Regions from separate parts of the Priestia sp. SB1 genome, predicted to be linked through region 1. Evidence: riboswitches for the same ligand, from Rfam matches in the RefSeq annotation. Region 1 holds a riboswitch; the other holds the start of a gene.
The links. Region 1 has a riboswitch for S-adenosylmethionine ahead of mtnK (S-methyl-5-thioribose kinase). Riboswitches for the same ligand answer to the same signal wherever they lie in the genome.
Positions count from the first base shown of each region.

Region 1 (11,993 bases):
ATTCGCCGCAGCGTTGATTTTCTGAAATCCTACATGAACAAATATCCTTTTTTACGTTCGTTTGTACTAGGTATTTCCGGCGGCCAAGATTCTACGTTAACTGGAAAGCTGGCGCAGCTAGCGGTTAATGAGTTGAATGAAGAAGCCGAAGAAGAGCGCTATCAGTTTATTGCTGTTCGTCTTCCATACGGTGTGCAGGCAGATGAAGCAGACTGTCAAGATGCACTTGCTTTTATTCAACCAACAAAATCTATTTCTATTAATGTAAAACCAGCAGTAGATGCGATGCTTTCTGCTGTTGAAGAAGCGGCAGATGATAAAGTTTCCGACTTCAACAAAGGAAATGTAAAAGCACGTGAACGAATGATTGCGCAATATACGGTAGCAGGCATGTACAGTGGAGTCGTACTTGGAACGGATCACTCCGCTGAAGCTGTTACAGGATTTTATACAAAATTTGGTGACGGAGGAGCTGACTTAGTGCCTATCTTCCGTCTAAACAAGCGACAAGGGAAACAAATGCTAAAAGAATTAGGCTGTCCCGAGCATCTATATATGAAAAAACCAACGGCTGATTTGGAAGAAGATCGTCCACAGCTTCCAGATGAAGAAGCGCTTGGCGTAACGTATGAGCAAATCGACGATTATTTAGAAGGCAAAGATGTAGGTGAACATGCAAGTAACGTCATTGAAGGTCACTTCTTAAAAACGCAGCATAAACGCCAATTGCCAATCACAGTGTTTGATGATTTTTGGAAATAAATAAGTAAGAAGCTGAGACAAACGTAGTTTAGTTGAAGGAAGATCCGAACGGTTTTGATTCTTGATGGAGAATCAAATTCGTTTGGATTTTTTTAATAATAGGGCAAACGTAGGTTTCACGTGTCTCAATTTCTTATTATTTTGTGGGAAAAATATCAAACAAAGAAATGTATTTTTGAAAAACTAGTGAAATTAGAAAAACATAGGAGTATAATAGCATTAAGTCATCTGATGACCTGTTAACTAAAAGAAGTAAAATGATCAGCTTGGAGGGAGCAAATGATGAAAGTATCTTTATTTGCCACATGTTTGATTGATATGTTTCAAACAAATGTAGGAAAAGCGACGGTAGAATTGTTAGAACGATTAGGATGCGAAGTGGATTTTCCAAAGAGTCAAGTATGCTGCGGGCAGCCTGCGTATAACAGCGGTTACGTAAAAGAATCAAAAGAAGCAATGAAAAACATGATAAAAGCGTTTGAGCATGCAGAGTACGTTGTATCTCCATCAGGCTCGTGTGTGACAATGTTTAAAGAGTATCCTCATCTTTTTAAAGGTGATGCTGCATGGAATGAGTCTGCCGTGAAGCTTGCTGATAAAACGTATGAGCTAACGGATTTTATTGTAAACGTTTTAAAAGTAGAAGACGTGGGAGCCAGCTTAAATGGGAAAGCCACTTATCATTCTTCCTGTCATATGACGCGTTTGCTAAACGTAAAAAAAGAACCTTTTACACTATTAAACAATGTAAAGGGTCTTGAAATGGAGAATCTTGAAAACAGTCATAACTGCTGCGGATTTGGCGGGACGTTTTCGGTTAAGATGGGGCAAATCTCTGAACAAATGGTCGATGAAAAAGTGGGCTGTATAGCTAAAACAAACGCGGAGTACTTAATTGGAGCTGACTGCGGCTGTCTTATGAATATTGGAGGAAGAATTGAACGAAAAGGACAGCCTGTAAAAGTGATGCATATCGCTGAAGTGTTAAATAGCAGAATGTAAAGAAAGGAGAATACCGAATGTCTATGAAAATAGGAAACGATCAGTTTAAAAAACGCGTCGATGACGGAGTCAATAATGCGTTTATGCGCTTTGCGGTTTCAGGTGCTCAAGAGCGCTTAAGAAGCCGTAGATTAGATGCGGCGGAAGAGTTAGGGAACTGGGAAGAATGGAGAGCGCTTGGCGAAGAAATTCGTCAGCATACGCTTGAAAATTTAGATTACTATTTAGAGCAGCTCACGGATAATGTAGCTAAACGCGGAGGCCACGTTTTTTTCGCTCAAACAGCTGAAGAAGCGAATGAGTACATAAAAAATGTAGCGAGGCAAAAGCAGGCAAAGAAAGTCGTTAAGTCCAAGTCAATGGTTACAGAAGAAATTCATATGAACGCTGCTTTAGAAGAACTGGGCTGTGAAGTTATTGAAACGGATTTAGGAGAATATATCCTGCAAGTAGATGATCACGATCCGCCTTCTCATATCGTAGCTCCTGCACTTCATAAAAATAAAGAACAAATTAGAGATGTATTTCAGGAAAAGCTTTCTTATAAAAAAACGGAAAAACCTGAAGAACTAGCTCTTCACGCCCGGGAAATGCTGCGAAAAGAATTTTTATCAGCTGATATTGGTATCACGGGATGTAATTTTGCGATTGCAGAATCTGGGTCTATTTCACTTGTAACCAATGAAGGAAATGCAAGGTTAACAACTGCCCTTCCTAAAACGCAAATTACGGTTATGGGAATGGAACGAATTGTGCCAACGTTTGAAGAGTTTGAAGTGTTGGTAAGCCTGTTAACTAGAAGTGCAGTAGGTCAGCGGCTTACAAGTTACGTAACAGCGCTTACAGGACCTAGACTTCCAGGAGAAGTAGACGGACCGGAAGAATTTCACCTAGTGATTGTAGATAACGGACGATCTGCGATTTTAGGAACTGAGTTTCAATCTGTTTTACAGTGTATTCGCTGTGCGGCATGTGTGAATGTATGTCCCGTGTATCGCCATATTGGAGGGCATTCATATGGATCTATTTATTCAGGTCCGATTGGAGCTGTATTATCCCCTTTGCTTGGAGGCTATGAAGACTACAAAGAGCTTCCATATGCTTCAACTCTATGCGCAGCCTGTACGGATGCCTGTCCGGTCAAAATTCCGCTGCATGAGCTATTACACAAGCACCGTCAGCGAATTGTCGAGAAAGAAGGAAAAGCACCTATTTCGGAAAAGCTGGCGATGAAAGCATTTGGCTTGGGAGCAGCTTCTTCTTCTCTATATACAGTGGGCGCTAAAGTAGCACCGGCAGCTCTTACTCCTTTTATGTCAGGAAGCAGTATTTCCAAAGGGCCTGGTCCATTAAAAGCGTGGACGGAAAGCAGAGAGTTTCCGGCGCCTACAAAAGAGCGCTTACGAGATTGGTTTGATAAAAGGAGTGATGATGATGAACGGAAGCATTCAAAATAGAGACAGTTTTTTAGACAATATTGCGGCTAATCTTAAGCGAAGCAGGCGAACAAGCGGCGTAGTAAAGCCCCAATGGAAGCATGCTCCTCAGCATGAGGTCTACCGCAGCTATTCGCCAGATCAATTAAAGAAAGAGCTTGAAAACCATTGCGAACGTATTCATACTCGCTATGTAGAAACATCATCACAACACTTGCCAGCTGTCCTTGAGGAAGCCGTAGCGAACTATGGAAATGGTCTTGTGAGCACGTGGGATGATCCTAGGTTTTCCGAATATGGATTGAATCTGCTGATGGAGAAATGGGAAACAAGCAGTAGCCTTCATGTATGGAATTCTGCAAAAGGCGATGAGAATATTAAACTAGCTGAACAAGCAAATGTAGGCATCACATTCAGTGATTTGACGCTAGCGGAATCCGGCACAGTTGTTTTGTTCAGCAGCGCTGCAAAAGGACGATCGGTCAGTTTGCTGCCGGCCACTTATATTGCGATCATTCCTCAAAGCTCCATTGTCCCTCGCATGACACAAGCTGCTGAAATGATTCATGAAAAAGTAGAGCGAGGAGAAACGATTGCTTCTTGCATTAACTTTATTACGGGACCGAGCAATTCAGCTGATATTGAAATGAATCTAGTCGTTGGCGTGCATGGACCTATTCAAGCCACTTATATTGTAGTGAATGATCGATAGAGGCTGGGGAAAACGTATTTTAGCCGAAGTGAAAAACGAACCGTGAATCAAACATGTTGATTCACGGTTCGTTTTCTTTGTTATGTTGAGCATAGGTTTCATTTTGTTATGTCCCAGCCTCTTTTATTCATGCTCCTTTTTTAAATAACGGGAGAATGTGAAGAAATGTCGCATTTTGAATAAACGTGACTAATTTTAAAAAGGTAAAAAGCAAATCTTGTAGAATACTAAGTCTATAGATAAAAGGTGGGGAAATGGGAAGTGCAAAAGAAAGGAGCAATGAGCATGTCACCACACAGAGAATTAACATCTGAAGCTGCGCAAAAGCAGCAAGGTGAATTAGAGCAGCTACGAGCTATTTTTAATGACGTATTAGATGCCATTGTCGTATTTGATGAGTATTTTCAAGTTATAAATGCCAATGAATCAGCCTGCGGGCTGTTTGAAAAAACAAAGGATGAGCTATTAACGTATCAAATGAAAGATTTTCTCATGTATTTTCCGTATGACATGATTGAAGCGTACTATCCAGCGCTTTTAGAAGAAAGCTATTTCAAATATGAAGGCGCGATGACGCTTCAAAGCGGCATGATGAAACATGTTGAATTTACTTCACACAAACATAGTCACATGTCGGGCATTATTGTGTGTACATTTCGAGATATTACGCAGCACAAGATGATGGAAAATGAAAGGTTTATTAGTCATCATATGTTTATGGATGTATTTAATGAAGCGGTAGATGGAATTGTTATTTTTGATCGAACTGGTCAGCTTATCGACGCGAACCCTTCATTTTGCGAGCGATTAAATTATACAAGAGCACAGCTTTTAACCAAAACGTTAGAGGAGCTTGTAGAACCTACTTATCATTATAAAGTGAAAAAATTATGGAGAACTCTGCATCAAGAAGGAAAGACAAGCGGTGAGCTGCCGATTAAGCTCGAAAATGGAGACGTTACTTTTTTTGAATTTACCACAACGGCTAATATATACAGTCAATACTATATGTCCATTATGAGAGACGTGACGGAAAAACGGCTGATGGAGCAGCAGCTGTTGAGAAGCGAAAAAAATTTCAGGGCTATTTTTGAAAATGCGATTGAAGCCATTTTGATTTGGAAAGACGATGGGGAAATCTTAAACGCTAATCTTGCTTCGTCCCGTACTTTCGAGCTGCCGTTGAACAAATTGATTGGAAGTAATTTGTATACGTTTATCGATAAGCAAAGCTTTAGTGCATTAAAAATGCTGCAAACATTTCAAAAAGAAGGAGAAATTCGCAATCAGCTTCCTTTTTACATGCCAAATGGAGAAATCAAACAGTTGGAATTCACGGGGAAAAAAGGCATTATAGAAGGAGACCATTTAACCATTTTTCGAAACATTAGTGAACGTACAAAAATCGAACAAGAGCTTCGGAATAACGAAGAGAAATTCAGACAGATTTTTAATGGTTCGATCGATGGGTTAGTTTTATGGGACGGCAAGCGAAATATTATTGATGTGAATTCTTCTCTTTGTGATATTCTCGAACTCAGCAAAGAGGAGATTTGTGCGCATTCCATGGAGGATTTTATTTCTTCAGCGAATTTAGATGCGGTCATTGAGCATAAAGAAACAATTGAGCAAAAAGGGGAAGCTGAAGGAGAGATTACGTACGTTACGGGGAACGAAAAAGTTAAAAATATCGAATTCTCTACGAAAAAAGATATCTTGCCAGGTCTATATATGACGCTTTTAAGAGACGTAACGGAACGAAATCAAATGCAGGAGCAGATTCGGAAATCGGATACGCTTCAAGTAGTCGGACAGTTAGCAGCTGGGATTGCGCATGAAATCCGCAACCCGATGACGGCTTTAAAAGGGTTTGTTCAGCTGCTAGAAAGCAGCATTCAAGAAGATCACTCTCTTTATTTTGATATTATTAAATCCGAATTAAAAAGAATCGAAACTATTATTACAGAGTTTCTAGTACTCGCTAAGCCACAGGCCGTAAAGTTCGAAAAGAAAAATCTAGCTGCGGTTGTTAAAGAAACGATTGATTTATTAAATGCTCAAGCGCTTTTAGAAAATATTCAGTTTGAACTAAGTGTGTCCCCTCAGCTGCCAATGGTATACTGCGAGCCGAACCAAATTAAACAAGTACTAATAAATGTAATTAAAAATGCAATTGAAGTCACGTCAAACGGGGGAAGAATTTTTGTTGAAGTCTATTCTACAGAGCCGCACTACGTGACGGTCTCCATTCGAGATCAAGGAGACGGAATGCCCGAAGAGCGCATCAAGCGCTTAGGAGAGCCATTTTATACGACAAAAGAAAAAGGAACGGGGCTCGGTTTGATGGTCTCATATAAAATTATCGAAGAACATAAAGGGCGAATTGAAGTGGAAAGCAAAATAGGAGAAGGAACAGCTTTTCGTGTTATTCTTCCAGCCTAATTAGAAAGGATAAGCGAGTATGTACTATGGAGAAATGAACTTATTTTCTGATTTGAAAATTTATATTGTAGCCTCGGAAAAAGGGGTTCAACATATTTGGTTTGATAGTGATGATCACAACGAGCAGCTTAAAAAACTTGTCCATGACGAGAATTATCACCTTGTGAAAGAAGCGAAGCGGCAGCTTCAGGATTATGCTGAAGGGCGCACGCTAACATTTGATGTGCCTTTGGATATAAAAGGAACAGACTTTCAAAAAGAAGTGTGGTTAACGCTTAAAGGTATACCTTATGGACAAACGTGGTCTTATAGTGATGTAGCGGAGTCTGTTAATCGCTCTAAAGCCGTAAGGGCTGTGGGACAAGCGAATCGTCGAAATCCACTGCCTATTATTTTACCTTGTCACCGTGTTATTGGTAAAAATGGAGCTTTAACAGGTTATGCAGGTTCCCAAACTCATATAAAAGAAAAACTATTAATGCTTGAAAGAAATGTAGCAAAAGGCGCTCTGGAGTTAAAATAACTATTCACCGTCTAATTTCCAGCCTTCTCCCTGCACAAAAACACCGTCAATTTGCTGAGGAGAAGGGAGGGAATTTAGTTCTTCATCTTTGGATAAATCGAATAGCTGATATTGCTGCTTACGATTCAACGCTTTGTTTTTATCCGTTTTTTGCTCTGCACTCATTTTTACTCCTCCTTATTCAAAAAGAATCCCCTATAATATATGTAGAAAAAGCAGAGAGTACTGTTACAATTGTGTTACAAATGCAGCCAAAAAGCGCTGTTTAATGAAAAAGGTTGAGACATAACAAAATCAATGTCATCTAAAGATGAACAACTCGTATACATGAACTGAACCGCTTGTGACACCGCAGTTGATTTCCGTGCAAGACTTCGCTTTCCGCGGGCGGCCGCTGAGCCTCCTCGTCGCTTGCGCTCCTGCGGGGTCTCACCCCTTCGGTTTTTCCTGCAGGAGTCTTCACCTTGCCCTCCAATCAACTGCTAGAGGGAACGAAACAGATAAAACGATATTTACCATCACAAAAAAACGAACCACTAATCAACACGTTGATTAGTGGTTCGTTTTGCAGTGGGGCTAAAATACTTTTGTCCCAGCCTCTTGTTATTGAGCAGATTGCAGCAAAACTTTTTGAATGGATTCAAAAGACGGGGAATGGATAACTCCATGCTCTGTAATAATGGCCGTAATCAGTTCGCTTGGCGTCACATCAAAAGCTGGATTGTACACAGAGATTCCGTCTGGAGCAATTTGCGTATCTCCAATGTGCGTTACTTCTTTAGGTGAACGTTCTTCAATAGGGATGCTGCTTCCGTCTTGAATAGATAAATCAAATGTGGACTGCGGCGCTGCTACGTAAAATGGAATACCGAATGCTTTCGCTAAAAGAGCAAGTCCATACGTTCCAATTTTGTTAGCCGTATCGCCATTTGCTGCAATGCGGTCAGCACCTACAATGATCCCATTAATTCCTTTTGTTTTAATGGTATGAGCAGCCATATTATCCGTAATCAGCGTAACGTCTACTCCCGACTTCTGAAGTTCCCATGCTGTTAAGCGAGAACCTTGAAGAACGGGTCTTGTTTCACAAGCAAATACTTCAAGCGGAATATCGCGCTGCTTAGACAAGTGAAAAGGTGCTAATGCTGTTCCATAATAAGCTGTAGCAATTGAACCAGCATTACATATTGTCATGATTTTATCTTTCCTTTTAAATAAAGAAAGGGCATGATCTCCAATTCGGTAGCACGTTTCTTCATCTTCTACTTGAATTTGAATCGCTTCATGAACAACTTTTGTTTTAGCTTCATTAACGGACGAAGCGGATTCAGCGCTTTTCGCTACGCGCTCCAGTGCCCAAAATAAATTGACGGCAGTCGGGCGTGAACTAGCTAAATACTGTTGATCTAGAGCTAGCTTTTTGTTAAATTCCTTGACTGAATCCGTGTCATAGCTAAGCGCAGAAAGAGCAAGACCAAAAGCCGCCGTAATGCCAATTGCAGGGGCTCCGCGTACTTTCAAGGTAGTGATAGCATCCCATACGTCCTTAATGGTTTGCAGCTTAATATATTCAACTTTGCCAGGAAGCTGCTGCTGATCTAATAAAGTAATATATGATTCATTCCATTCCACTGAGCGCGGAAGTGATAGTGTATTTGTCATGCTGATACCGATCCTTTCATTGTGTACATTATTCGTTATCGAAGTAAATGTTCAAATTCATTTGGTGAAACGTCTTGTTGGTGCAGAAGTAAATAGCGTCCAATTTTTAATGCAGTACGTTTAGCGTTAATTTTTCTTTCCTCTGAAGAAATTTCGTCTAAGTCCGCCACGTGAGCTAAGCCAATCGTACGTCGAATGATTTCACACCCTGCATATCCAACAGCATCTTGCCATGTTTGCGTTAAAATTTCATGTAACAAGCGCTCATCTTTAGCGAAAGGTTCAGTGTTTTCAGAATGCCAAAGCGCAGTAAAGGTATCTTTAAATACGTTCCATGTGTTCGTAATGTGTGCAAATAACGGTTCGCGATCTGTTTTTCGAGAAAGAGCATTTAAAAATAAATTCGCAACAAATTGGCCTAAATCGAATCCAAATGGACCGTAAAAAGCAAACTCTGGATCAATCACTTTCGTTTCTTGACTGCTAGCAAATATGCTTCCTGTATGTAAATCACCGTGAATTAGCGTTTGGGCATTTGTTAAAAATTTATATTTTAATTTTGCTGCTTGTAATTTTACATCTCCATCGTTCCACAATTCTTCTACATCAGGACGCAGCGCTTCTTCAAATTCATTTGTATCGATATCAAAAAAAGGATCTGTAAAAACTAAATCTTCCGTAATATTGCATAAGTCCGGATTGCTGTACTTGACCACTTCTTCTTTTTTATCCTGAGGCTTTAAGGCAAAATCCGACGTTTTGAACGCAATATGTCCTAGAAAAGAACCGATATGCTGTGAAAGCAGGGGATAACTTTCTCCTTGAATAAGTCCGGCGCGGGAAATCGTTAAATGAGACAGATCTTCCATGACCGTAACAGCAAGCGTTTCATCGTGGTAATACACAGCTGGTACGAGTTCAGGGGTAAATGCACCGAATTGCTTGAGCGCATTGCTTTCAATCGTGGCACGGTTCAAGGATAGAGGCCAGCTTTCGCCTACAACTTTTGCATAGGGAAGTGCTTGTTTGACGATAATGGATTTATTCGTTTGATCATTTATGATGTGAAAGACGAGATTTAAGTTGCCGTCACCGATTTCACGGGCAGTCAGTGCTTCTGTGGCATCAAAGAGACCTAGCTTTTTTACAAGTTTGATTGCTGAAATTTCTGTTAAAGGCTGATACTTCTCTGTTTTTGTTGTTGACATTAGAATCCCTCCATAGTTTATTAAACTGATTTGTTTACTAAGTTAATAGGTTTAAGAATGTATGGAGGCTTTTATAATTTTAGAAAATATAAAAGCCTCTTTCGTTGGAAAGAGGCTTGATTGTAGTGTTCAAACCTCTTATCTGCCAGAAAGAATTACTTTCTGTTGGAATTAGCACCGTGCCTTTGTAAAAACATGTTTTACGGGTGTGATCCACCTTAGGATGGAATGACGGTCGGTTGCTGGGCTTCACAGGGCCAAATCCCTCAGCCAACTCTTGATAAGAGTACGATTACTTATTCAATTTTGATTTGTTTGAATATTTTATGATATCTGGTGAAAATCGTATCATGCAAAAAAACGGCTGTCAATACATAATTAATAAAATTCTGTGCGGCGATCTGTAAAGACAGGAATTTGTTTACGAATTTCTTTTACAAGTTCCAGGTTAACGTCGGCACTTAAAAGTTCTTCGCTATCGCCAGCTTCAGCGATTATTTCTCCCCACGGATCGATGACTAAGGAATGTCCGGCAAATGTGTTATTAGGATCTTGGCCTACACGATTACACGCGATTACATAGCATTGATTTTCGATTGCGCGGCTAATGAGCAGTGCTTTCCAATGGGCAAGTCTTGGAGCCGGCCACTGAGCAACAACAAATAAGACTTCTGCTCCGCTGCTAGTATGCACGCGAATCCATTCTGGAAAACGAATATCGTAACAAATAACTCCTGCGCATAAAGACTGTTCAAGTGTAAAAAGATTTTTTGCTGTTCCTGCTTCTAGATAGAGGTGCTCATCCATTAATTTAAATAAGTGCAGCTTACTGTATTGTGACACTTCACGACCTTTTCGGTCAAAAATATACATCGTATTTGTGACGCCTTGCTCTGTTTTTTTCGCGATCGAACCTGCCACAATATTTACTTCGTTCGTTTTAGCAAATTGAGAGATTAATTGCTTGGCCTGCTGTCCTTCATCATCGGCAATTTCGTCTAGCCGCGTCAAATCATAAGCTGTATCCCATAGCTCAGGAAGCACAAGGATGTCAGGGTTTTCTTTTAGAGCTTCCGTCATTTTTTGTTGAATATATTTTCGGTTTTTAGTTGGGTTTCCAAACGCAATATCAAGCTGCAAACACGTGATTTTTACACTCACTTTATCATCCGTCCTTTTTTTAGTAGTTGAAAAAAATGACTTTACAAGTTGAGTATTACAATATATTATTTGTGACTAGAATTTCAAGAATTTTTTGAGAAGGTGTGCGATGATGAAACAATTTGAGCAATCGGAACTATTAAAAAGTTTACCAAAACAATTTTTTGCATCACTTGTAGGCAAGGTAGGAAAAGTAATGGCCCAAGGGCACGACGTTATTAACTTAGGGCAGGGAAATCCTGATCAGCCTACTCCTTCACATATTGTAGAAACACTCCAAAAAGCAAGTGCTAATCCTATGCACCATAAATATTCTCCATTTCGGGGGCACCAGTTTTTAAAAGAGGCCGTTGCGACTTTTTATAAACGAGAATATGGCGTTGATGTGGATCCTGAAAAAGAAGTAGCTATTTTGTTTGGCGGGAAGGGTGGACTTGTAGAAATTCCGCAGTGCTTATTAAACCCTGGAGATACGGTGCTGGTTCCGGATCCTGGATATCCTGATTACTGGTCTGGAGTAGAGCTTGCAAAAGCAAAGATGGAAGTGATGCCGCTCACGGCTGAAAATCATTTTCTGCCCGTATACGAAGAGATAGGTGAACGTGCTAAAGAACAGGCAAAGCTCATGTTTTTAAACTATCCGAATAATCCTACCGGTGCAGTGGCAACAGCAGAATTTTTTGAAGACACCGTGGCGTTTGCTGCCAAGCACGATATTTGTGTGGTACACGACTTTGCCTACGGAGCCATTGGATTTGATGGTAAAAAGCCAATCAGCTTTTTACAGACTCCTGGTGCAAAAGAGACGGGAATTGAAATTTATACTCTTTCTAAAACGTATAACATGGCGGGATGGCGAGTTGGATTTGCTGTAGGAAATGAAAGTGTAGTAGAAGCTATTAATCTTCTTCAAGATCATATGTATGTCAGCCTCTTTGGGGCGGTTCAAGAGGCAGCAGCGGCAGCTCTGTTAGAATCTCAACAATGTGTGAATGATTTAGTTAAGCGCTATGAATCTAGACGCAATACCTTTATTCAAGGGCTTCAAGAAATTGGTTGGGACGTTACATCTCCAGCGGGTTCCT
Region 1 is NZ_JBBJSS010000003.1:253,263-265,255, reverse strand. Features, by position in the region: gene nadE (ammonia-dependent NAD(+) synthetase) at 1-762, shown strand, start outside; gene WKH56_RS11965 ((Fe-S)-binding protein) at 1,045-1,764, shown strand; gene WKH56_RS11960 (LutB/LldF family L-lactate oxidation iron-sulfur protein) at 1,782-3,221, shown strand; gene WKH56_RS11955 (LutC/YkgG family protein) at 3,199-3,912, shown strand; gene WKH56_RS11950 (PAS domain S-box protein) at 4,174-6,354, shown strand; gene WKH56_RS11945 (methylated-DNA--[protein]-cysteine S-methyltransferase) at 6,374-6,877, shown strand; gene WKH56_RS11940 (hypothetical protein) at 6,878-7,042, opposite strand; gene WKH56_RS11935 (hypothetical protein) at 7,117-7,356, opposite strand; gene mtnA (S-methyl-5-thioribose-1-phosphate isomerase) at 7,481-8,539, opposite strand; gene mtnK (S-methyl-5-thioribose kinase) at 8,575-9,747, opposite strand; SAM riboswitch class I at 9,883-10,034, opposite strand; gene WKH56_RS11920 (carbon-nitrogen family hydrolase) at 10,126-10,908, opposite strand; gene WKH56_RS11915 (pyridoxal phosphate-dependent aminotransferase) at 11,021-11,993, shown strand, end outside.

Region 2 (11,993 bases), 170 kb from region 1:
ATAACGATATGCCCTGCTTTTCTCACCTTTTGGCGGATATTTGCCGGAGTATCTCCATCATACGTGTAGCTATTGATTGGCACTTCCATTTCTTCAATGATTTCATTTAATTCACTTCTTTGATCTTGGGCAAGCGCTTTTGTTGGGAACAAATAAAGAGCTCGAGCTTGATCGTTTTCCATAATACTTTGCAGTACCGGCAAGTTGTAGCACAGTGTTTTCCCCGAGGCTGTTGGCGTAACGGCCACAACATTCTTCTTAGCTGTCGCCAAATCAAACGCTGTTTTTTGATGCGTATAAAGCGAACCAATTCCTCGTTTTTCAAGTGCTTCCCGCAGTTTCGTATGCAAAGAAGCTGGAAATGGCGCAGTTTTAGCTTCTTTCTCTTCGATTGTATGCCAATGAACAATATTTTGCTGATACGATGGATTCGTTTGCAAGATATCTATTACTTCTTGTAAGTTTTTTCGTATTCTCATTTTCATCACCTGCTTCTATTTTAACGAATGAACGTTCGATAGAAAACCATAAGTTTTTGTATGTTTTTGGTGGATTCGGACATGGTATTAATACAGTAAATTTTTCAAGGAGATGTTAAAAATGGGAAGCCCTTATCTTTGCCCTAGCTGCAAAACAAATCGAACGCGCTTTAATATCATTGAACAAAATGCAAAACCTGTAAAAATGGACCCAAGAAGCGGAGACGTCGTAGAAGAATACACAAACGATACGCTCGATGCCTTTCACGCTGCTTATAACGGACCCCAAAAACGCATTCAGTGTGGAGCTTGCGGCTTAGTAGAAGATGAAACCATGTTTGTACGGCATGCTGAATCAAATAAACTTCAATAAAAAAAGGTGGGGCCCTTTGGTCTCACCTTTACTCCTATAACTCTTAGTGCTTTTTCTTGATGGAAAAGCAGACATTTTCATCTAAAAAATTCATGTCTTTTCTTATACAAACATGCTAAAATACCTAAAAAAAGATATGGAGATGATGGTCATGTCATTTCTTCTTTCGCTTTTACCTTTCTCCTTTCTGAAGAAATTTCGTTCCCCTTCAGGAAGAGAAGTTAATGAAGATAAAATGTTCGATAAAACGAATGCAGAAATGCTTCAACAAAGAGTCAAGCTAGTTTCACTTGCTCTTGTCATTTCCTACCCTCTTTATATTTATATAGGGTTTTCTTTACTTCAACATGCGGGGACATCTCAGTTTAGACATACACTAATTGGTATTCATTTCACTAGTTTCGCTCTCTCTTCTCTTTATTTATTCTTCTATTATTTTAGTAAAAGAAAAGAGCGATTTGCTAACTACTTAAGCACCATGGTATATGGCTATATATTTTATTACGTATTTGCTGCAGCACTTTCTACTATTAACAGCCAGCTTTTCACAGGTCGCGTAGACGTCTATATGATGCTTTTGATTTCCACAGCTGTTTTATGTCCTATGAAATTAAAACATCTGTGCATTATTTTTATTCCTAACCATCTTTTTTTACTATATGGCTTATCACGATATGTACCGGATTCTTTTTCTCTTATTTCAAAGCAGATCAATACAACTGCAGCAGTTGCTATCGCTTTGCTTATCTCATATATTCTCTATACATACCGTCACAAAGAATATATGAATCATTTAAAGCTAAAAGAAAGCGAACATAATTTTTTTACGCTGTTCAAAATTAATCCCTATCCTTTACTATTAACGAGATTATCCGACCACAAAGTGCTGCTCATTAACAATAAAGCTATTCATTTTTACAATCTTGCTTCTCAAGATCTTGATCAACTAGACGGATTTATAATTTACCCTACTGATGAAGATCGAGAGGAGATTTTAAAACGTCTTCAACAAGAAAAGCATGTAAAAAACTACATCCTAGAAGCACGTGAACATGGAGATTCTAAGTGGGTTATGATCAATTATGAATTACTAGAGTATCAAAGCGAAAGCTGCATACTCGCAGGTATTACCGATATAACCGATTTAAAAGCGGTTGAGCATGAATTGAGCTTGCACGCTTCAACTGATATGCTAACCGGAATTTTAAATCGAAGAAGCGGAATGGAAAAACTGCAGCTGGAACTGCTGAGAGCTAAAACCAATGATACATCTTTTGTATTATGTTTTATCGATATTAATTCCTTAAAACTAGTAAATGATCAATACGGTCATAGAGAAGGCGACTGGCTTATTAAAACAATAGCAGAATCAATTAGTGGTTATATTAGCAAGAATGATACGCTCTTTCGCTACGGAGGTGATGAGTTTTTATTAATTACTCCTGAACAAACGGAGGAATACGTACACGAGCTGTGGCAAAATATTAATAATCAGCTAGAAGATAAAAAGAAAGAATGTAAGAAGCCATATGCACTGTCTGCGAGTTACGGGTTTATTATATGTGCGCCTTCAGACGATACCAACCTAGATACATTAATTCAAAAAGCAGATGCTGCCATGTATAAGCAAAAACATACGCGCGTTTCTTCCATCTTTAAGTAAACCATCGAAGTCCTTGCGCCATCGCATCAAGTAGATTCGCTAAATAGAATGACCAAGGAATAAATCCGTGCATGAATTACGCATGCACTTTCTTTCTTTGCAAAGAAAAACTATAATAGATGATGCAAGTATTTTACTGATATATGGAAAGGACGTACATATGTTTACAATTAAAGAATATACAGCTGAACAATTGCAGGATCCATTTGGTCTCCTTCTAGGTGAACGCTATGAATTTCATTTATACATTGAGGTAGAAGAAGAGGATGAATTATATACCGGCAGCGACCTAGCACTACGCGTAGTATATATTAAAGGCGAAGATAACACTTCTATTGCCCAGACTCATTTCTACGAAGTTTCAACAAATAAAGTATTAGACTTCGACCTAGAAGAAGAGGAAGAAGCAGCTGTCAAAGAGTTTTGCGGGAAGCATTTACCTTCAGAGGAAGGGACAGATAAAGAGGAATAATTAAAAGCGGCTGGAACAAAAGTAGTTTAGTAAAAATCCGAACGATGAATTGAGATTCCTGATGGAGAATCCAACTCGTTCGGATTTTTTCGTAGTGATGATGAACGTAGGTTTCATGTATGTAGGTGCTTATAGCTGTTGATTGGAGGGCAAGGCTCAGCGCCCGCCCGCGGAAAGCGCAGTCTTGCACGGAAACCAACAGCGATGTAACAAGCAATTCATACTAGAGAATCCATTCCATTTGTTCTTTGTTCGTCTTTAGATGGGATCGATTTCGTTATGTATCAATATCTTTTTGATTTCGTTTTTCCATTAGCTTTTTAACTACTTCTTTTGGTTCCCAGCATGTAAACTGATAAGCAGGACGAGTTTCATAGCCTAGTCTCTTGCATTGATACTTCATTCCCTTATCCAATTTAATGCTTTGAAAATGTTGACATGTGGCACAGCAATGAAATGAACTCACGCCTTCCCTTCTCCCCTACTTTAATCTATTTTCTTAATCATACAAATAAAACAAATTTGCACAAAAAAAGCTGCCGATTGGCAGCTTTCATATGTAGCGTTGAATTATAATTTTACAACATTCTCCGCTTGAGGTCCACGTTGGCCTTCAACGATTTCAAATTCAACTTTTTGGCCTTCTTCTAATGTTTTGAAGCCTTCAGATTGGATAGCTGAAAAATGAACAAATACATCATTTTCGCCTGGTACTTCGATAAAACCGAAGCCTTTTTCACTGTTAAACCATTTTACTGTACCTGTAGTAGCCATGTAAAAAAACCTCCAAAAAATGTAAAAATTTTTAATATGTTACTCTATATTTACATTTATACCGTAAATAAAAAATTCACATATTATAAAAGAGACCTACGCGAAGTAGATCTCCTTTATAACAAGTGAATTTTCACTAAATCTAATTCGAGTATATGGTCAAAACATAGTATTAATTATATTTGGTTGCGTTTACATTATACTATACCTATATGTAGAATGCAAATATTTGGCCCCCTTTAACATATGGCTCATCTGTTTTACAAGATATTTACCTTCCTTACGTCAACATGTTATCAATATGGGCGTCGATAATTTCTTTTCGTTTATTTTGCAGGGTTTCAAATAACAGCTTAGCTTCTTCTGAAGTTAACGCAAACGTTGTTGTTTCTTCATGGTTTTCTTCTTTTGTATGAAGCACAAATATGCTTTGTCGGATTTCACTCATACATATTCCTCCTTTTTCGATAGTATAGGCTTTTTTATATTTTTCATGTATGCTTCACACGTTTTTAACAAATTATAAGAAAGGTTAAAACTTATAAGGAGTGATACTATCATGAAGAAATCGTTTTTGTTTGTTGTAGGCTGCATGACGACCCTTTCTTTATTCGGCTGCAGCACAGCAGATCAAGGTAAAGATGGCGTCATTGACGATAATACAGTCCGCAACGTCACATATGAAAATGGAAACAATAAAACGAAAATGAATGACGTAAATAATACGCAAGACGTACAGCGTAATGAGAAAGAACAGTACAATCAGTCCGGCGGAATGAGAGTAGCCGATGTGGCAGCTGATCGTATCGTAGCGTTAAAAAATGTAAAAGATGCTAACGTAATCGTAACCGACCATACAGCTTATGTAGCAGCTGTATTAGACGATAACAAAGAAGGCAATCTCACAAAAGATATGGAGCATAAGATCGCACATGAAGTACGAAAAGCCGACGGCAGTGTTCATCGAGTGTTTGTATCAACAAACCCCGACTTTGTAAACCGTATGAATGGATATGTAGACAAGCTTCAAACGGGTAAACCAGTCTCTGGACTATTTGACGAGTTTTCAGAAGTTGTTCGACGCGTATTCCCTAATTCACGCTAATATACATGAATGACAAAAGAGCATTTTACGAAATGCTCTTTTTATTTTATTTTTTGCATAAAATATTGCATAAAAATTGCTCTTATAAATTTCTGAATATTTTTATTTTACTTTATTTTGAAAACGTTTTCATTTCTGTAATATAAAGGTTTAGGGGATTTTAGACTTAGGTAATTTACGGTTTTGTGGGTTGATAGTAAGGGAAAAGTTTGTTAGTTTTAGAAACCATAAGATGTTTGCATGGCGAGCAGTGCTCGTTTCATGCATAAAAAATGCATAAAGGGGAGATTTGGTGGATATTGGTGTTTATATTTCACTGGGCATTTATTTTGTAGGAATGCTTGGAATAGGATGGTATGCCTACAAAAAAACAACTCAAGACGTATCGGGTTACATGCTAGGCGGACGCGGACTAGGTCCGGCCGTTACTGCGCTTTCAGCTGGCGCTTCAGATATGAGTGGATGGATGTTAATGGGGCTTCCAGGATCCATGTATGTGACAGGCCTTTCAAGTTTATGGCTTGCAGTAGGTTTATCTATTGGTGCTTATTTAAATTATTTAATCCTCGCTCCGCGTCTTCGCACTTATACGGAAGTAGCGAACGACTCTATTACAATTCCAGACTTTTTTGAAAATCGTTTTGGCGACCACGCCAAGATTCTTCGAACAGTATCAGCGATTGTTATCTTTATTTTCTTCACTCTTTACACTTCAGCTGGTATGGTATCAGGCGGACGATTGTTCGAATCGGCATTTGGTGTGAATTATCAAATTGGCTTATTTGTAACAGCATCTGTTGTTATTGCCTACACTCTTTTCGGTGGATTTTTAGCTGTTAGTTTAACAGACTTTGTTCAAGGTGTTATTATGTTTCTTGCCTTAGTTTTAGTACCCATTGTAGCTTTCACCAATGTTGGAGGCGTTAACACAACAATGGATATTGTACAGAACATTAATCCAGCATACCTGGACATTTTTAAAGGTACAACCGTTTTAGGTATTATATCTTTCTTGGCCTGGGGACTTGGCTATTTCGGACAGCCTCATATTATCGTTCGCTTTATGGCTATCTCTTCTGTTAAAGAGTTAAAACCCGCACGTCGTATTGGAATGAGCTGGATGATTATTTCTATTATTGGTGCTATGCTGACAGGACTTGTTGGAATTGCATATGTAGAAAAAACGGGTATGAAACTAGCAGATCCTGAAACTATTTTTATTAAATTTGCAGATATACTTTTTAACCCGTTAATTACTGGATTTTTATATGCAGCTCTACTAGCGGCAATTATGAGTACGATTTCTTCTCAGCTGCTTGTAACGGCAAGCTCTGTTACAGAAGATTTTTATAAAACATTTTTCCGACGCAAAGCCTCTGACAAAGAGCTTGTAACAGTCGGAAGAGCTGCCGTTTTAGGTGTTGCAATTATTGGTATTTTGCTTTCTTTAAAACCTAGTGATACGATTTTAGGACTTGTCGGATACGCATGGGCTGGATTTGGTTCTGCATTTGGTCCTGCTATTTTACTAAGTCTATACTGGAAGCGTATGACTCGATGGGGAGCACTTGCAGGAATGATTGTAGGTGCTGTCACGGTATTAATTTGGGTAAATACTCCGTTGAAGGATACGCTTTACGAAATGATTCCAGGGTTCTTTTTAAGTTTATTAGCTGTCATTATTGTAAGTTTCCTAACAAAGAAACCATCAAGCGATGTTCAACAGCAATTTGTTGAAATGAAAGAAATTTTAATAAAAGAATCGAAATAAACAAAAAGAAGCTGAAAAAAAGTACGTAAGTTGAAGGAAGATCCGAACGATGAATCGAGATTCTTGATGAAGAATCAAATTCGTTCGGATTTTTTTAATGGTATGGTGAATGTAGGTTTTATGTATATAGTTGCTTCTGGCGGTTGATTTAGTTATGTCTCAATCTCTTTTTGTTTTTAATCTCCTTTTCTCATCATATATATACTAAAGATCAATAAAGGAGGTTTTTGGTATGCAACATTCTTATTTCCCTTATGAACCTACACAGCAACTGCGCGCAGATACACAAAATAGAGAAATTAAAGTAATTGGTGAAGGGAGTGCTTCAGCCATTCCAAATGAAATTTCCATGACGATTGGAACGCGCACGGAAAACCGAGACGTTCAAGAAGCCTTAAAAGAAAATTCAGCTGTTTCAAATACTCTCCTGCAAGAAATACAAAAACTTGGAATCAATGACCAGCAAATTGAAACAGCTTCATTCACTATAAACCCTAAATATGATTACAGCGATGGAAAATCGACTCTTACAGGATACGAAGTACAGCATTTGTTTAGAGTAAGAGTACAGGATGTAAAACAAGCTGGCGATGTTTATAACGCTACGTTTTCAAGCGGAGCCAACGTAGCGCAAGATCTTCAATTCCACGTTACAAATGATGATAAATATGAACAAGAAGCGATAAGTAAAGCTTTGCTTAACGCTAAAGAAAAGGCCTTTACCATTGCCAACACGCTGCAGCTCCCTATTAACCAAATCCCCATTTTAATCGAAGAAGGCCCCGTCTATCAGTCATCTGGATCCTCGCCTAAGTTATTAGCAGCCTCTCCCCCTATTCAAGCTCAGTCCTTGACTGTATCTGCTTCTGTAAAAGTTACGTACACGTATTAATACTTATGGTAAACTATAGATTATTATAATGAAGAAACTAATCTAAAGGAGCTCTTTGCACAATGACTTCTGAACATTTACTAGCAGCTTATCAGACCCTATGGTTGAACCGTTCTTTCGCTTCTAAACAAGCCCTGACAAGTGAAGATCAGCTTCACGAAGCCATTCTGAAAGATTTAAAAGATGAAATGACTCATCCACGCGTTCGGCAAACACCGTATGTAAAATATCATCTTGGCATAAAAAGAATTCTAAACAGCGGTCTTTCCTCTGATGAAAAAGTTGCGCTTACGTCCCTATACACAAACCTTTTAGATAGCTGTATATAACAAAAAAAGGACTTCCTTAATGGAAGTCCTTTTTTTATTTAATTAACGCTTTTTCTTCTAAGCTTTGAAAAACAGCGTTAAAGTCTTGCTTCAAATCCTCGAATTCCTCTAACCCTACTGAAAGGCGAAGAAGTGAATCAGTAATTCCTTTTTCTTCACGTACTTCTTTTGGGATACTTGCATGAGACATTGTTGCAGGATGCGTGAGAATGGATTCAACTGCACCTAGACTAACGCCAATTGAAGCTAATTTGACTCCTTGTAAAATATGTCGTGCTACTTCTTCATCCTGCACTTGGAAAGAAATCATAGCTCCGTATCCATTTGCTTGTTCTGAAATGAGTTTGTGGTCCGGATGACTTTTTAAGCCTGGGTAGTATACACGGCTCACTAGAGATTGTTCTTCAAGCCACTTTGCAAACTGCAGCGCTGTTTTTAACTGCTGATCTAAACGAACTTTTAATGTCTTAATTCCTCGAAGCAGTAAAAAACAATCCTGTGGCCCCAAGATAGCACCAAAAGCATTTTGTACAAACTTTACTTCTTCCGCTAGCTTTTCATCGCTTACTACAACTAAACCGCCAATGACGTCACTGTGGCCGCTGATATATTTTGTAGCACTATGAATGACAATATTTACACCAAGGTCAATGGGCTGCTGCAGATAAGGTGTTAAAAACGTGTTATCCACAATTGTAAGGAGATTGTGCTCCTTCGCCAAACTTGCTACTGCTTTAATATCCGTTACCTGTAAAAATGGATTTGAAGGGCTTTCGATATAAATAGCCTTCGTATCTTTTGTAATAGCTTCTTCTACTTTCTCAACCTTCGTTGTATCAACAAAAGTTGTTTTGATACCAAACTTTGAAAATAATCGTGTTAATACACGATATGTCCCGCCGTACGTATCGTGTGAAACTAAAATTTCATCTCCTGATTCAAAAATAGATAACACCGATGAAATAGCAGCCATACCTGATGAAAAAGCAAAACCAGCGTATCCATTTTCTAGCTGAGCAATAGTGTTTTCTAAAGCCTCACGCGTTGGGTTTCCTGAACGAGAATAGTCATAGCGGCCGTTGTTCGTCTCATCTTCTTGATTAAATGTAGATACCTGATAAATAGGTACGTTAACCGCTCCAAAATGACCGTCAATTCCTGTATTTGCATGAATTAAGTTCGTACCAAATCTATGTTTATTATTGTTGGTATGCATCAAATGCCTCCTTCAAATCTTTAATTAAATCATCTGCGTGCTCAATTCCAACTGATAATCGAAGTAAACAGTTTGTTACTCCGACACGATTTCGAATTTCCTCAGGAATGTCAGCGTGTGTTTGACGAGCTGGGAATGTCATTAAACTTTCCACGCCTCCTAAGCTTTCTGCAAATGTAATAACTTTAACATTTTCTAAAAGTACTGACACGATGTCAGGGTGTGAGACAGCAAAAGAAATCATGCCTCCAAATCCAGTTGCTTGTTTCTTCATGATTTCATAGCCCGGATGTGTTTCAAGACCAGGGTAATACACTTTTTCCACGAGATCATGAGCAGTAAGCCAATTTGCAATTTTCAGTGCGTTTTCGTTATGTTTTTCCATCCGAAGCGCTAGCGTCTTAATACCGCGCAATAACAGCCAGCTATCCTGTGGACCTAAGATTGCCCCAGCTGCATTTTGATAAAAACGAATTTTTTCTCCTAAGCTACTACATCGAGCGACTACAAGACCAGCAACAACATCATTATGACCCCCAATGTATTTGCTTGCACTATGTATCACAATATCTGCTCCAAGCTCTAAAGGACGCTGATAGTAAGGGGACATGAATGTATTGTCAACGATAGTAAGCAAATCATGCTGTTTAGCTAACGCAATTGCTTCTGACAAATCAGTCACGTGCATCATTGGATTTGTAGGTGTTTCAATAAATAAAGCTTTCGTGTTGGGACGAAGCGCATCTTTTACTTGCTCGAGATGGGCTGTGTTGACGTACGAAACAGTAATTCCTTGCTCTGAAAAGATTTCATTTAGTACTCGGTACGTTCCTCCGTATAAATCCTCTGATACAATTAAATGATCTCCGTTTTTAAATAGTGCTAAAACTGCCATTACACCCGCCATTCCTGAAGCGAATGCTACTCCTACTTCTCCTTTTTCTAAAGCAGCAATTGCTTCTTCCAATGCTGCACGAGTAGGATTTGCCGTACGTGCATAGTCAAATCCTGTACTTTGCCCTAAAGCAGGATGAGCAAATGTTGATGCTTGGTAAATGGGTGTTGTAATAGAACCTGTTGCAGGATCACGACCTACTCCTGAACGAACTAATAAAGTTTCAATTTTCATCTATTTCTCTCCTTAACTCAAAATAAAAAACACTCTTCACAGATGGAAGAGTGTTCGTTTATACACGATTTCTCTCATCTGTTAGAACAATACTGATGTTCCACAGGAATTAGCACCGTTCAAATGAATGATTCATTTGATGGTTGCCGGGCATCGCAGGGCCAGTCCCTCCGCCACTCTTGATAAGAGTTCTATATAATTGTTGGTGGTTAACGTTTGTTGTTACTAACTTTAATAAAGATTTTCTTTATTGTCAACATAATTTTCTAAAAAATTTAAATCATCTCATTTGTTTATTCAATATACTTGTCCTGATAAGCACATAAAAAAAGAGACGACACCAAGGTCTCTTTTTCTAAGGCAAGTGCACAGATTTTACGTGAGCTAACTTCCAATACATACTTTCTCCATTTGCCGTAATTAGTTCAACAATATTGTTAGAAACTTCTTTAAGTACACCAATCTTTTCTGATTGATCCCCTAAATCTAATACGACCAGTTGATTTTCATATTTTTTAAGCTGCTCTTCAAAGTTTCTGACAAAAGGTGCAGAGGCGGGCCTTACGGGGAGCTCTTTGTCACTTAAAGAATAAGGGGTTAACTCATTACTGTAAGGGGTAAGCCATTTCAAATGATGCAGAGAAACAAAGACATTTTTATACACTGGAGAATAAAACACAAGATAATCATTCAGCACGCTTGTGATATAGCCATGCAATGATTTCCCTCCCGTTACATAAATTTCAATAAATTTCCCTTTTGCCTGCTGTAAAATATTACGATAAGAAATCCGCTGGCTTTCTTCTATTAAATTTTCTTCTATTGTCCGTAAAGGCGTATAATCTTCTTCTGAAACTTCTCGCAAGCGATGTATGTGTAAAAGAGGAATATACAAATAATCATGTCCATTATATAAAACCATTACATCTAACCCTAGATCAACAAGTTTTCCTATAAACGTTGTTTTCCCTGATATATCGACTTCAACAATTTTATCAATATAATGATTCATACTCATTCTCATTCTCCTCCTTTTTCCTATATGATAGAAAAGGTGCTTTATAAGCACCTTTTACGTTCCAGTTCGTCATGCTTTCCAACGATAATTTTTCGTTTTAATAACTTTTTCACCTGGTGTTGAAGAGCGTGAACCCGTACGGCGACCTCCCGAGCGATCGTCTGTGCGACCTCCTGTACGTCTTCCTGTACGTCTTCCGGTACGGTCTCCAGTACGGCCATCCGTGCGACCTCCGGTTCTATCTACAGTAGTTGATTCTTGCACAGAATCTTCTTCATTTGTATCTCCATTTTGCTCAGAATTTTCTTCATTTTGCTTGAAAGATCCTTTTGATCCTAAGGCAATGGTTTTTACGTGTCTTGGTTGTAAACGTAAAACTTGATTATTTTGTACAAGAGTAAAGTTCCCATTGCGACTTTGAACTAACACACCTTCTACAGCCTCTGGCCCTCCACCGTTAATAGCTACCCATCTATGCGAAAACTCTTCAAACAGTTCATTGAAACTTTTCGCTTTAATATACTCAGGTGTTTCTTCAACTAATAATGGGTTTTGCGGAACAACAGGCGTATTTTTGCTTACAACTTCACTTACACTCTTTATGTGCTCTACATTGATATAAACGACGCCGTCATCTTCTGTTAGTAATACGACATACGCAGATTCAAATGAGCCTAATACATCAAGGATCTTACCCAATTTTTTCTCTGGCCCTCCTTGATTTATTTGCACTTGTTTATCTTTCATCAATAATAAAGTGCCTGCAAATGTG
Region 2 is NZ_JBBJSS010000003.1:82,992-94,984, forward strand. Features, by position in the region: gene WKH56_RS11020 (DEAD/DEAH box helicase) at 1-479, opposite strand, end outside; gene WKH56_RS11025 (hypothetical protein) at 601-852, shown strand; gene WKH56_RS11030 (sensor domain-containing diguanylate cyclase) at 965-2,515, shown strand; gene WKH56_RS11035 (DUF6509 family protein) at 2,676-2,987, shown strand; gene WKH56_RS11040 (hypothetical protein) at 3,265-3,453, opposite strand; gene WKH56_RS11045 (cold-shock protein) at 3,558-3,761, opposite strand; gene WKH56_RS11050 (hypothetical protein) at 4,042-4,209, opposite strand; gene WKH56_RS11055 (YhcN/YlaJ family sporulation lipoprotein) at 4,321-4,866, shown strand; gene putP (sodium/proline symporter PutP) at 5,159-6,637, shown strand; gene WKH56_RS11065 (SIMPL domain-containing protein) at 6,870-7,529, shown strand; gene WKH56_RS11070 (hypothetical protein) at 7,592-7,858, shown strand; gene WKH56_RS11075 (trans-sulfuration enzyme family protein) at 7,893-9,074, opposite strand; gene WKH56_RS11080 (trans-sulfuration enzyme family protein) at 9,058-10,203, opposite strand; SAM riboswitch class I at 10,275-10,392, opposite strand; gene WKH56_RS11085 (hypothetical protein) at 10,559-11,221, opposite strand; gene WKH56_RS11090 (hypothetical protein) at 11,291-11,993, opposite strand, start outside.
Region 2: linked by a shared signal. The riboswitch ahead of WKH56_RS11080 (trans-sulfuration enzyme family protein) and the one ahead of mtnK (S-methyl-5-thioribose kinase) in region 1 are both predicted to bind S-adenosylmethionine.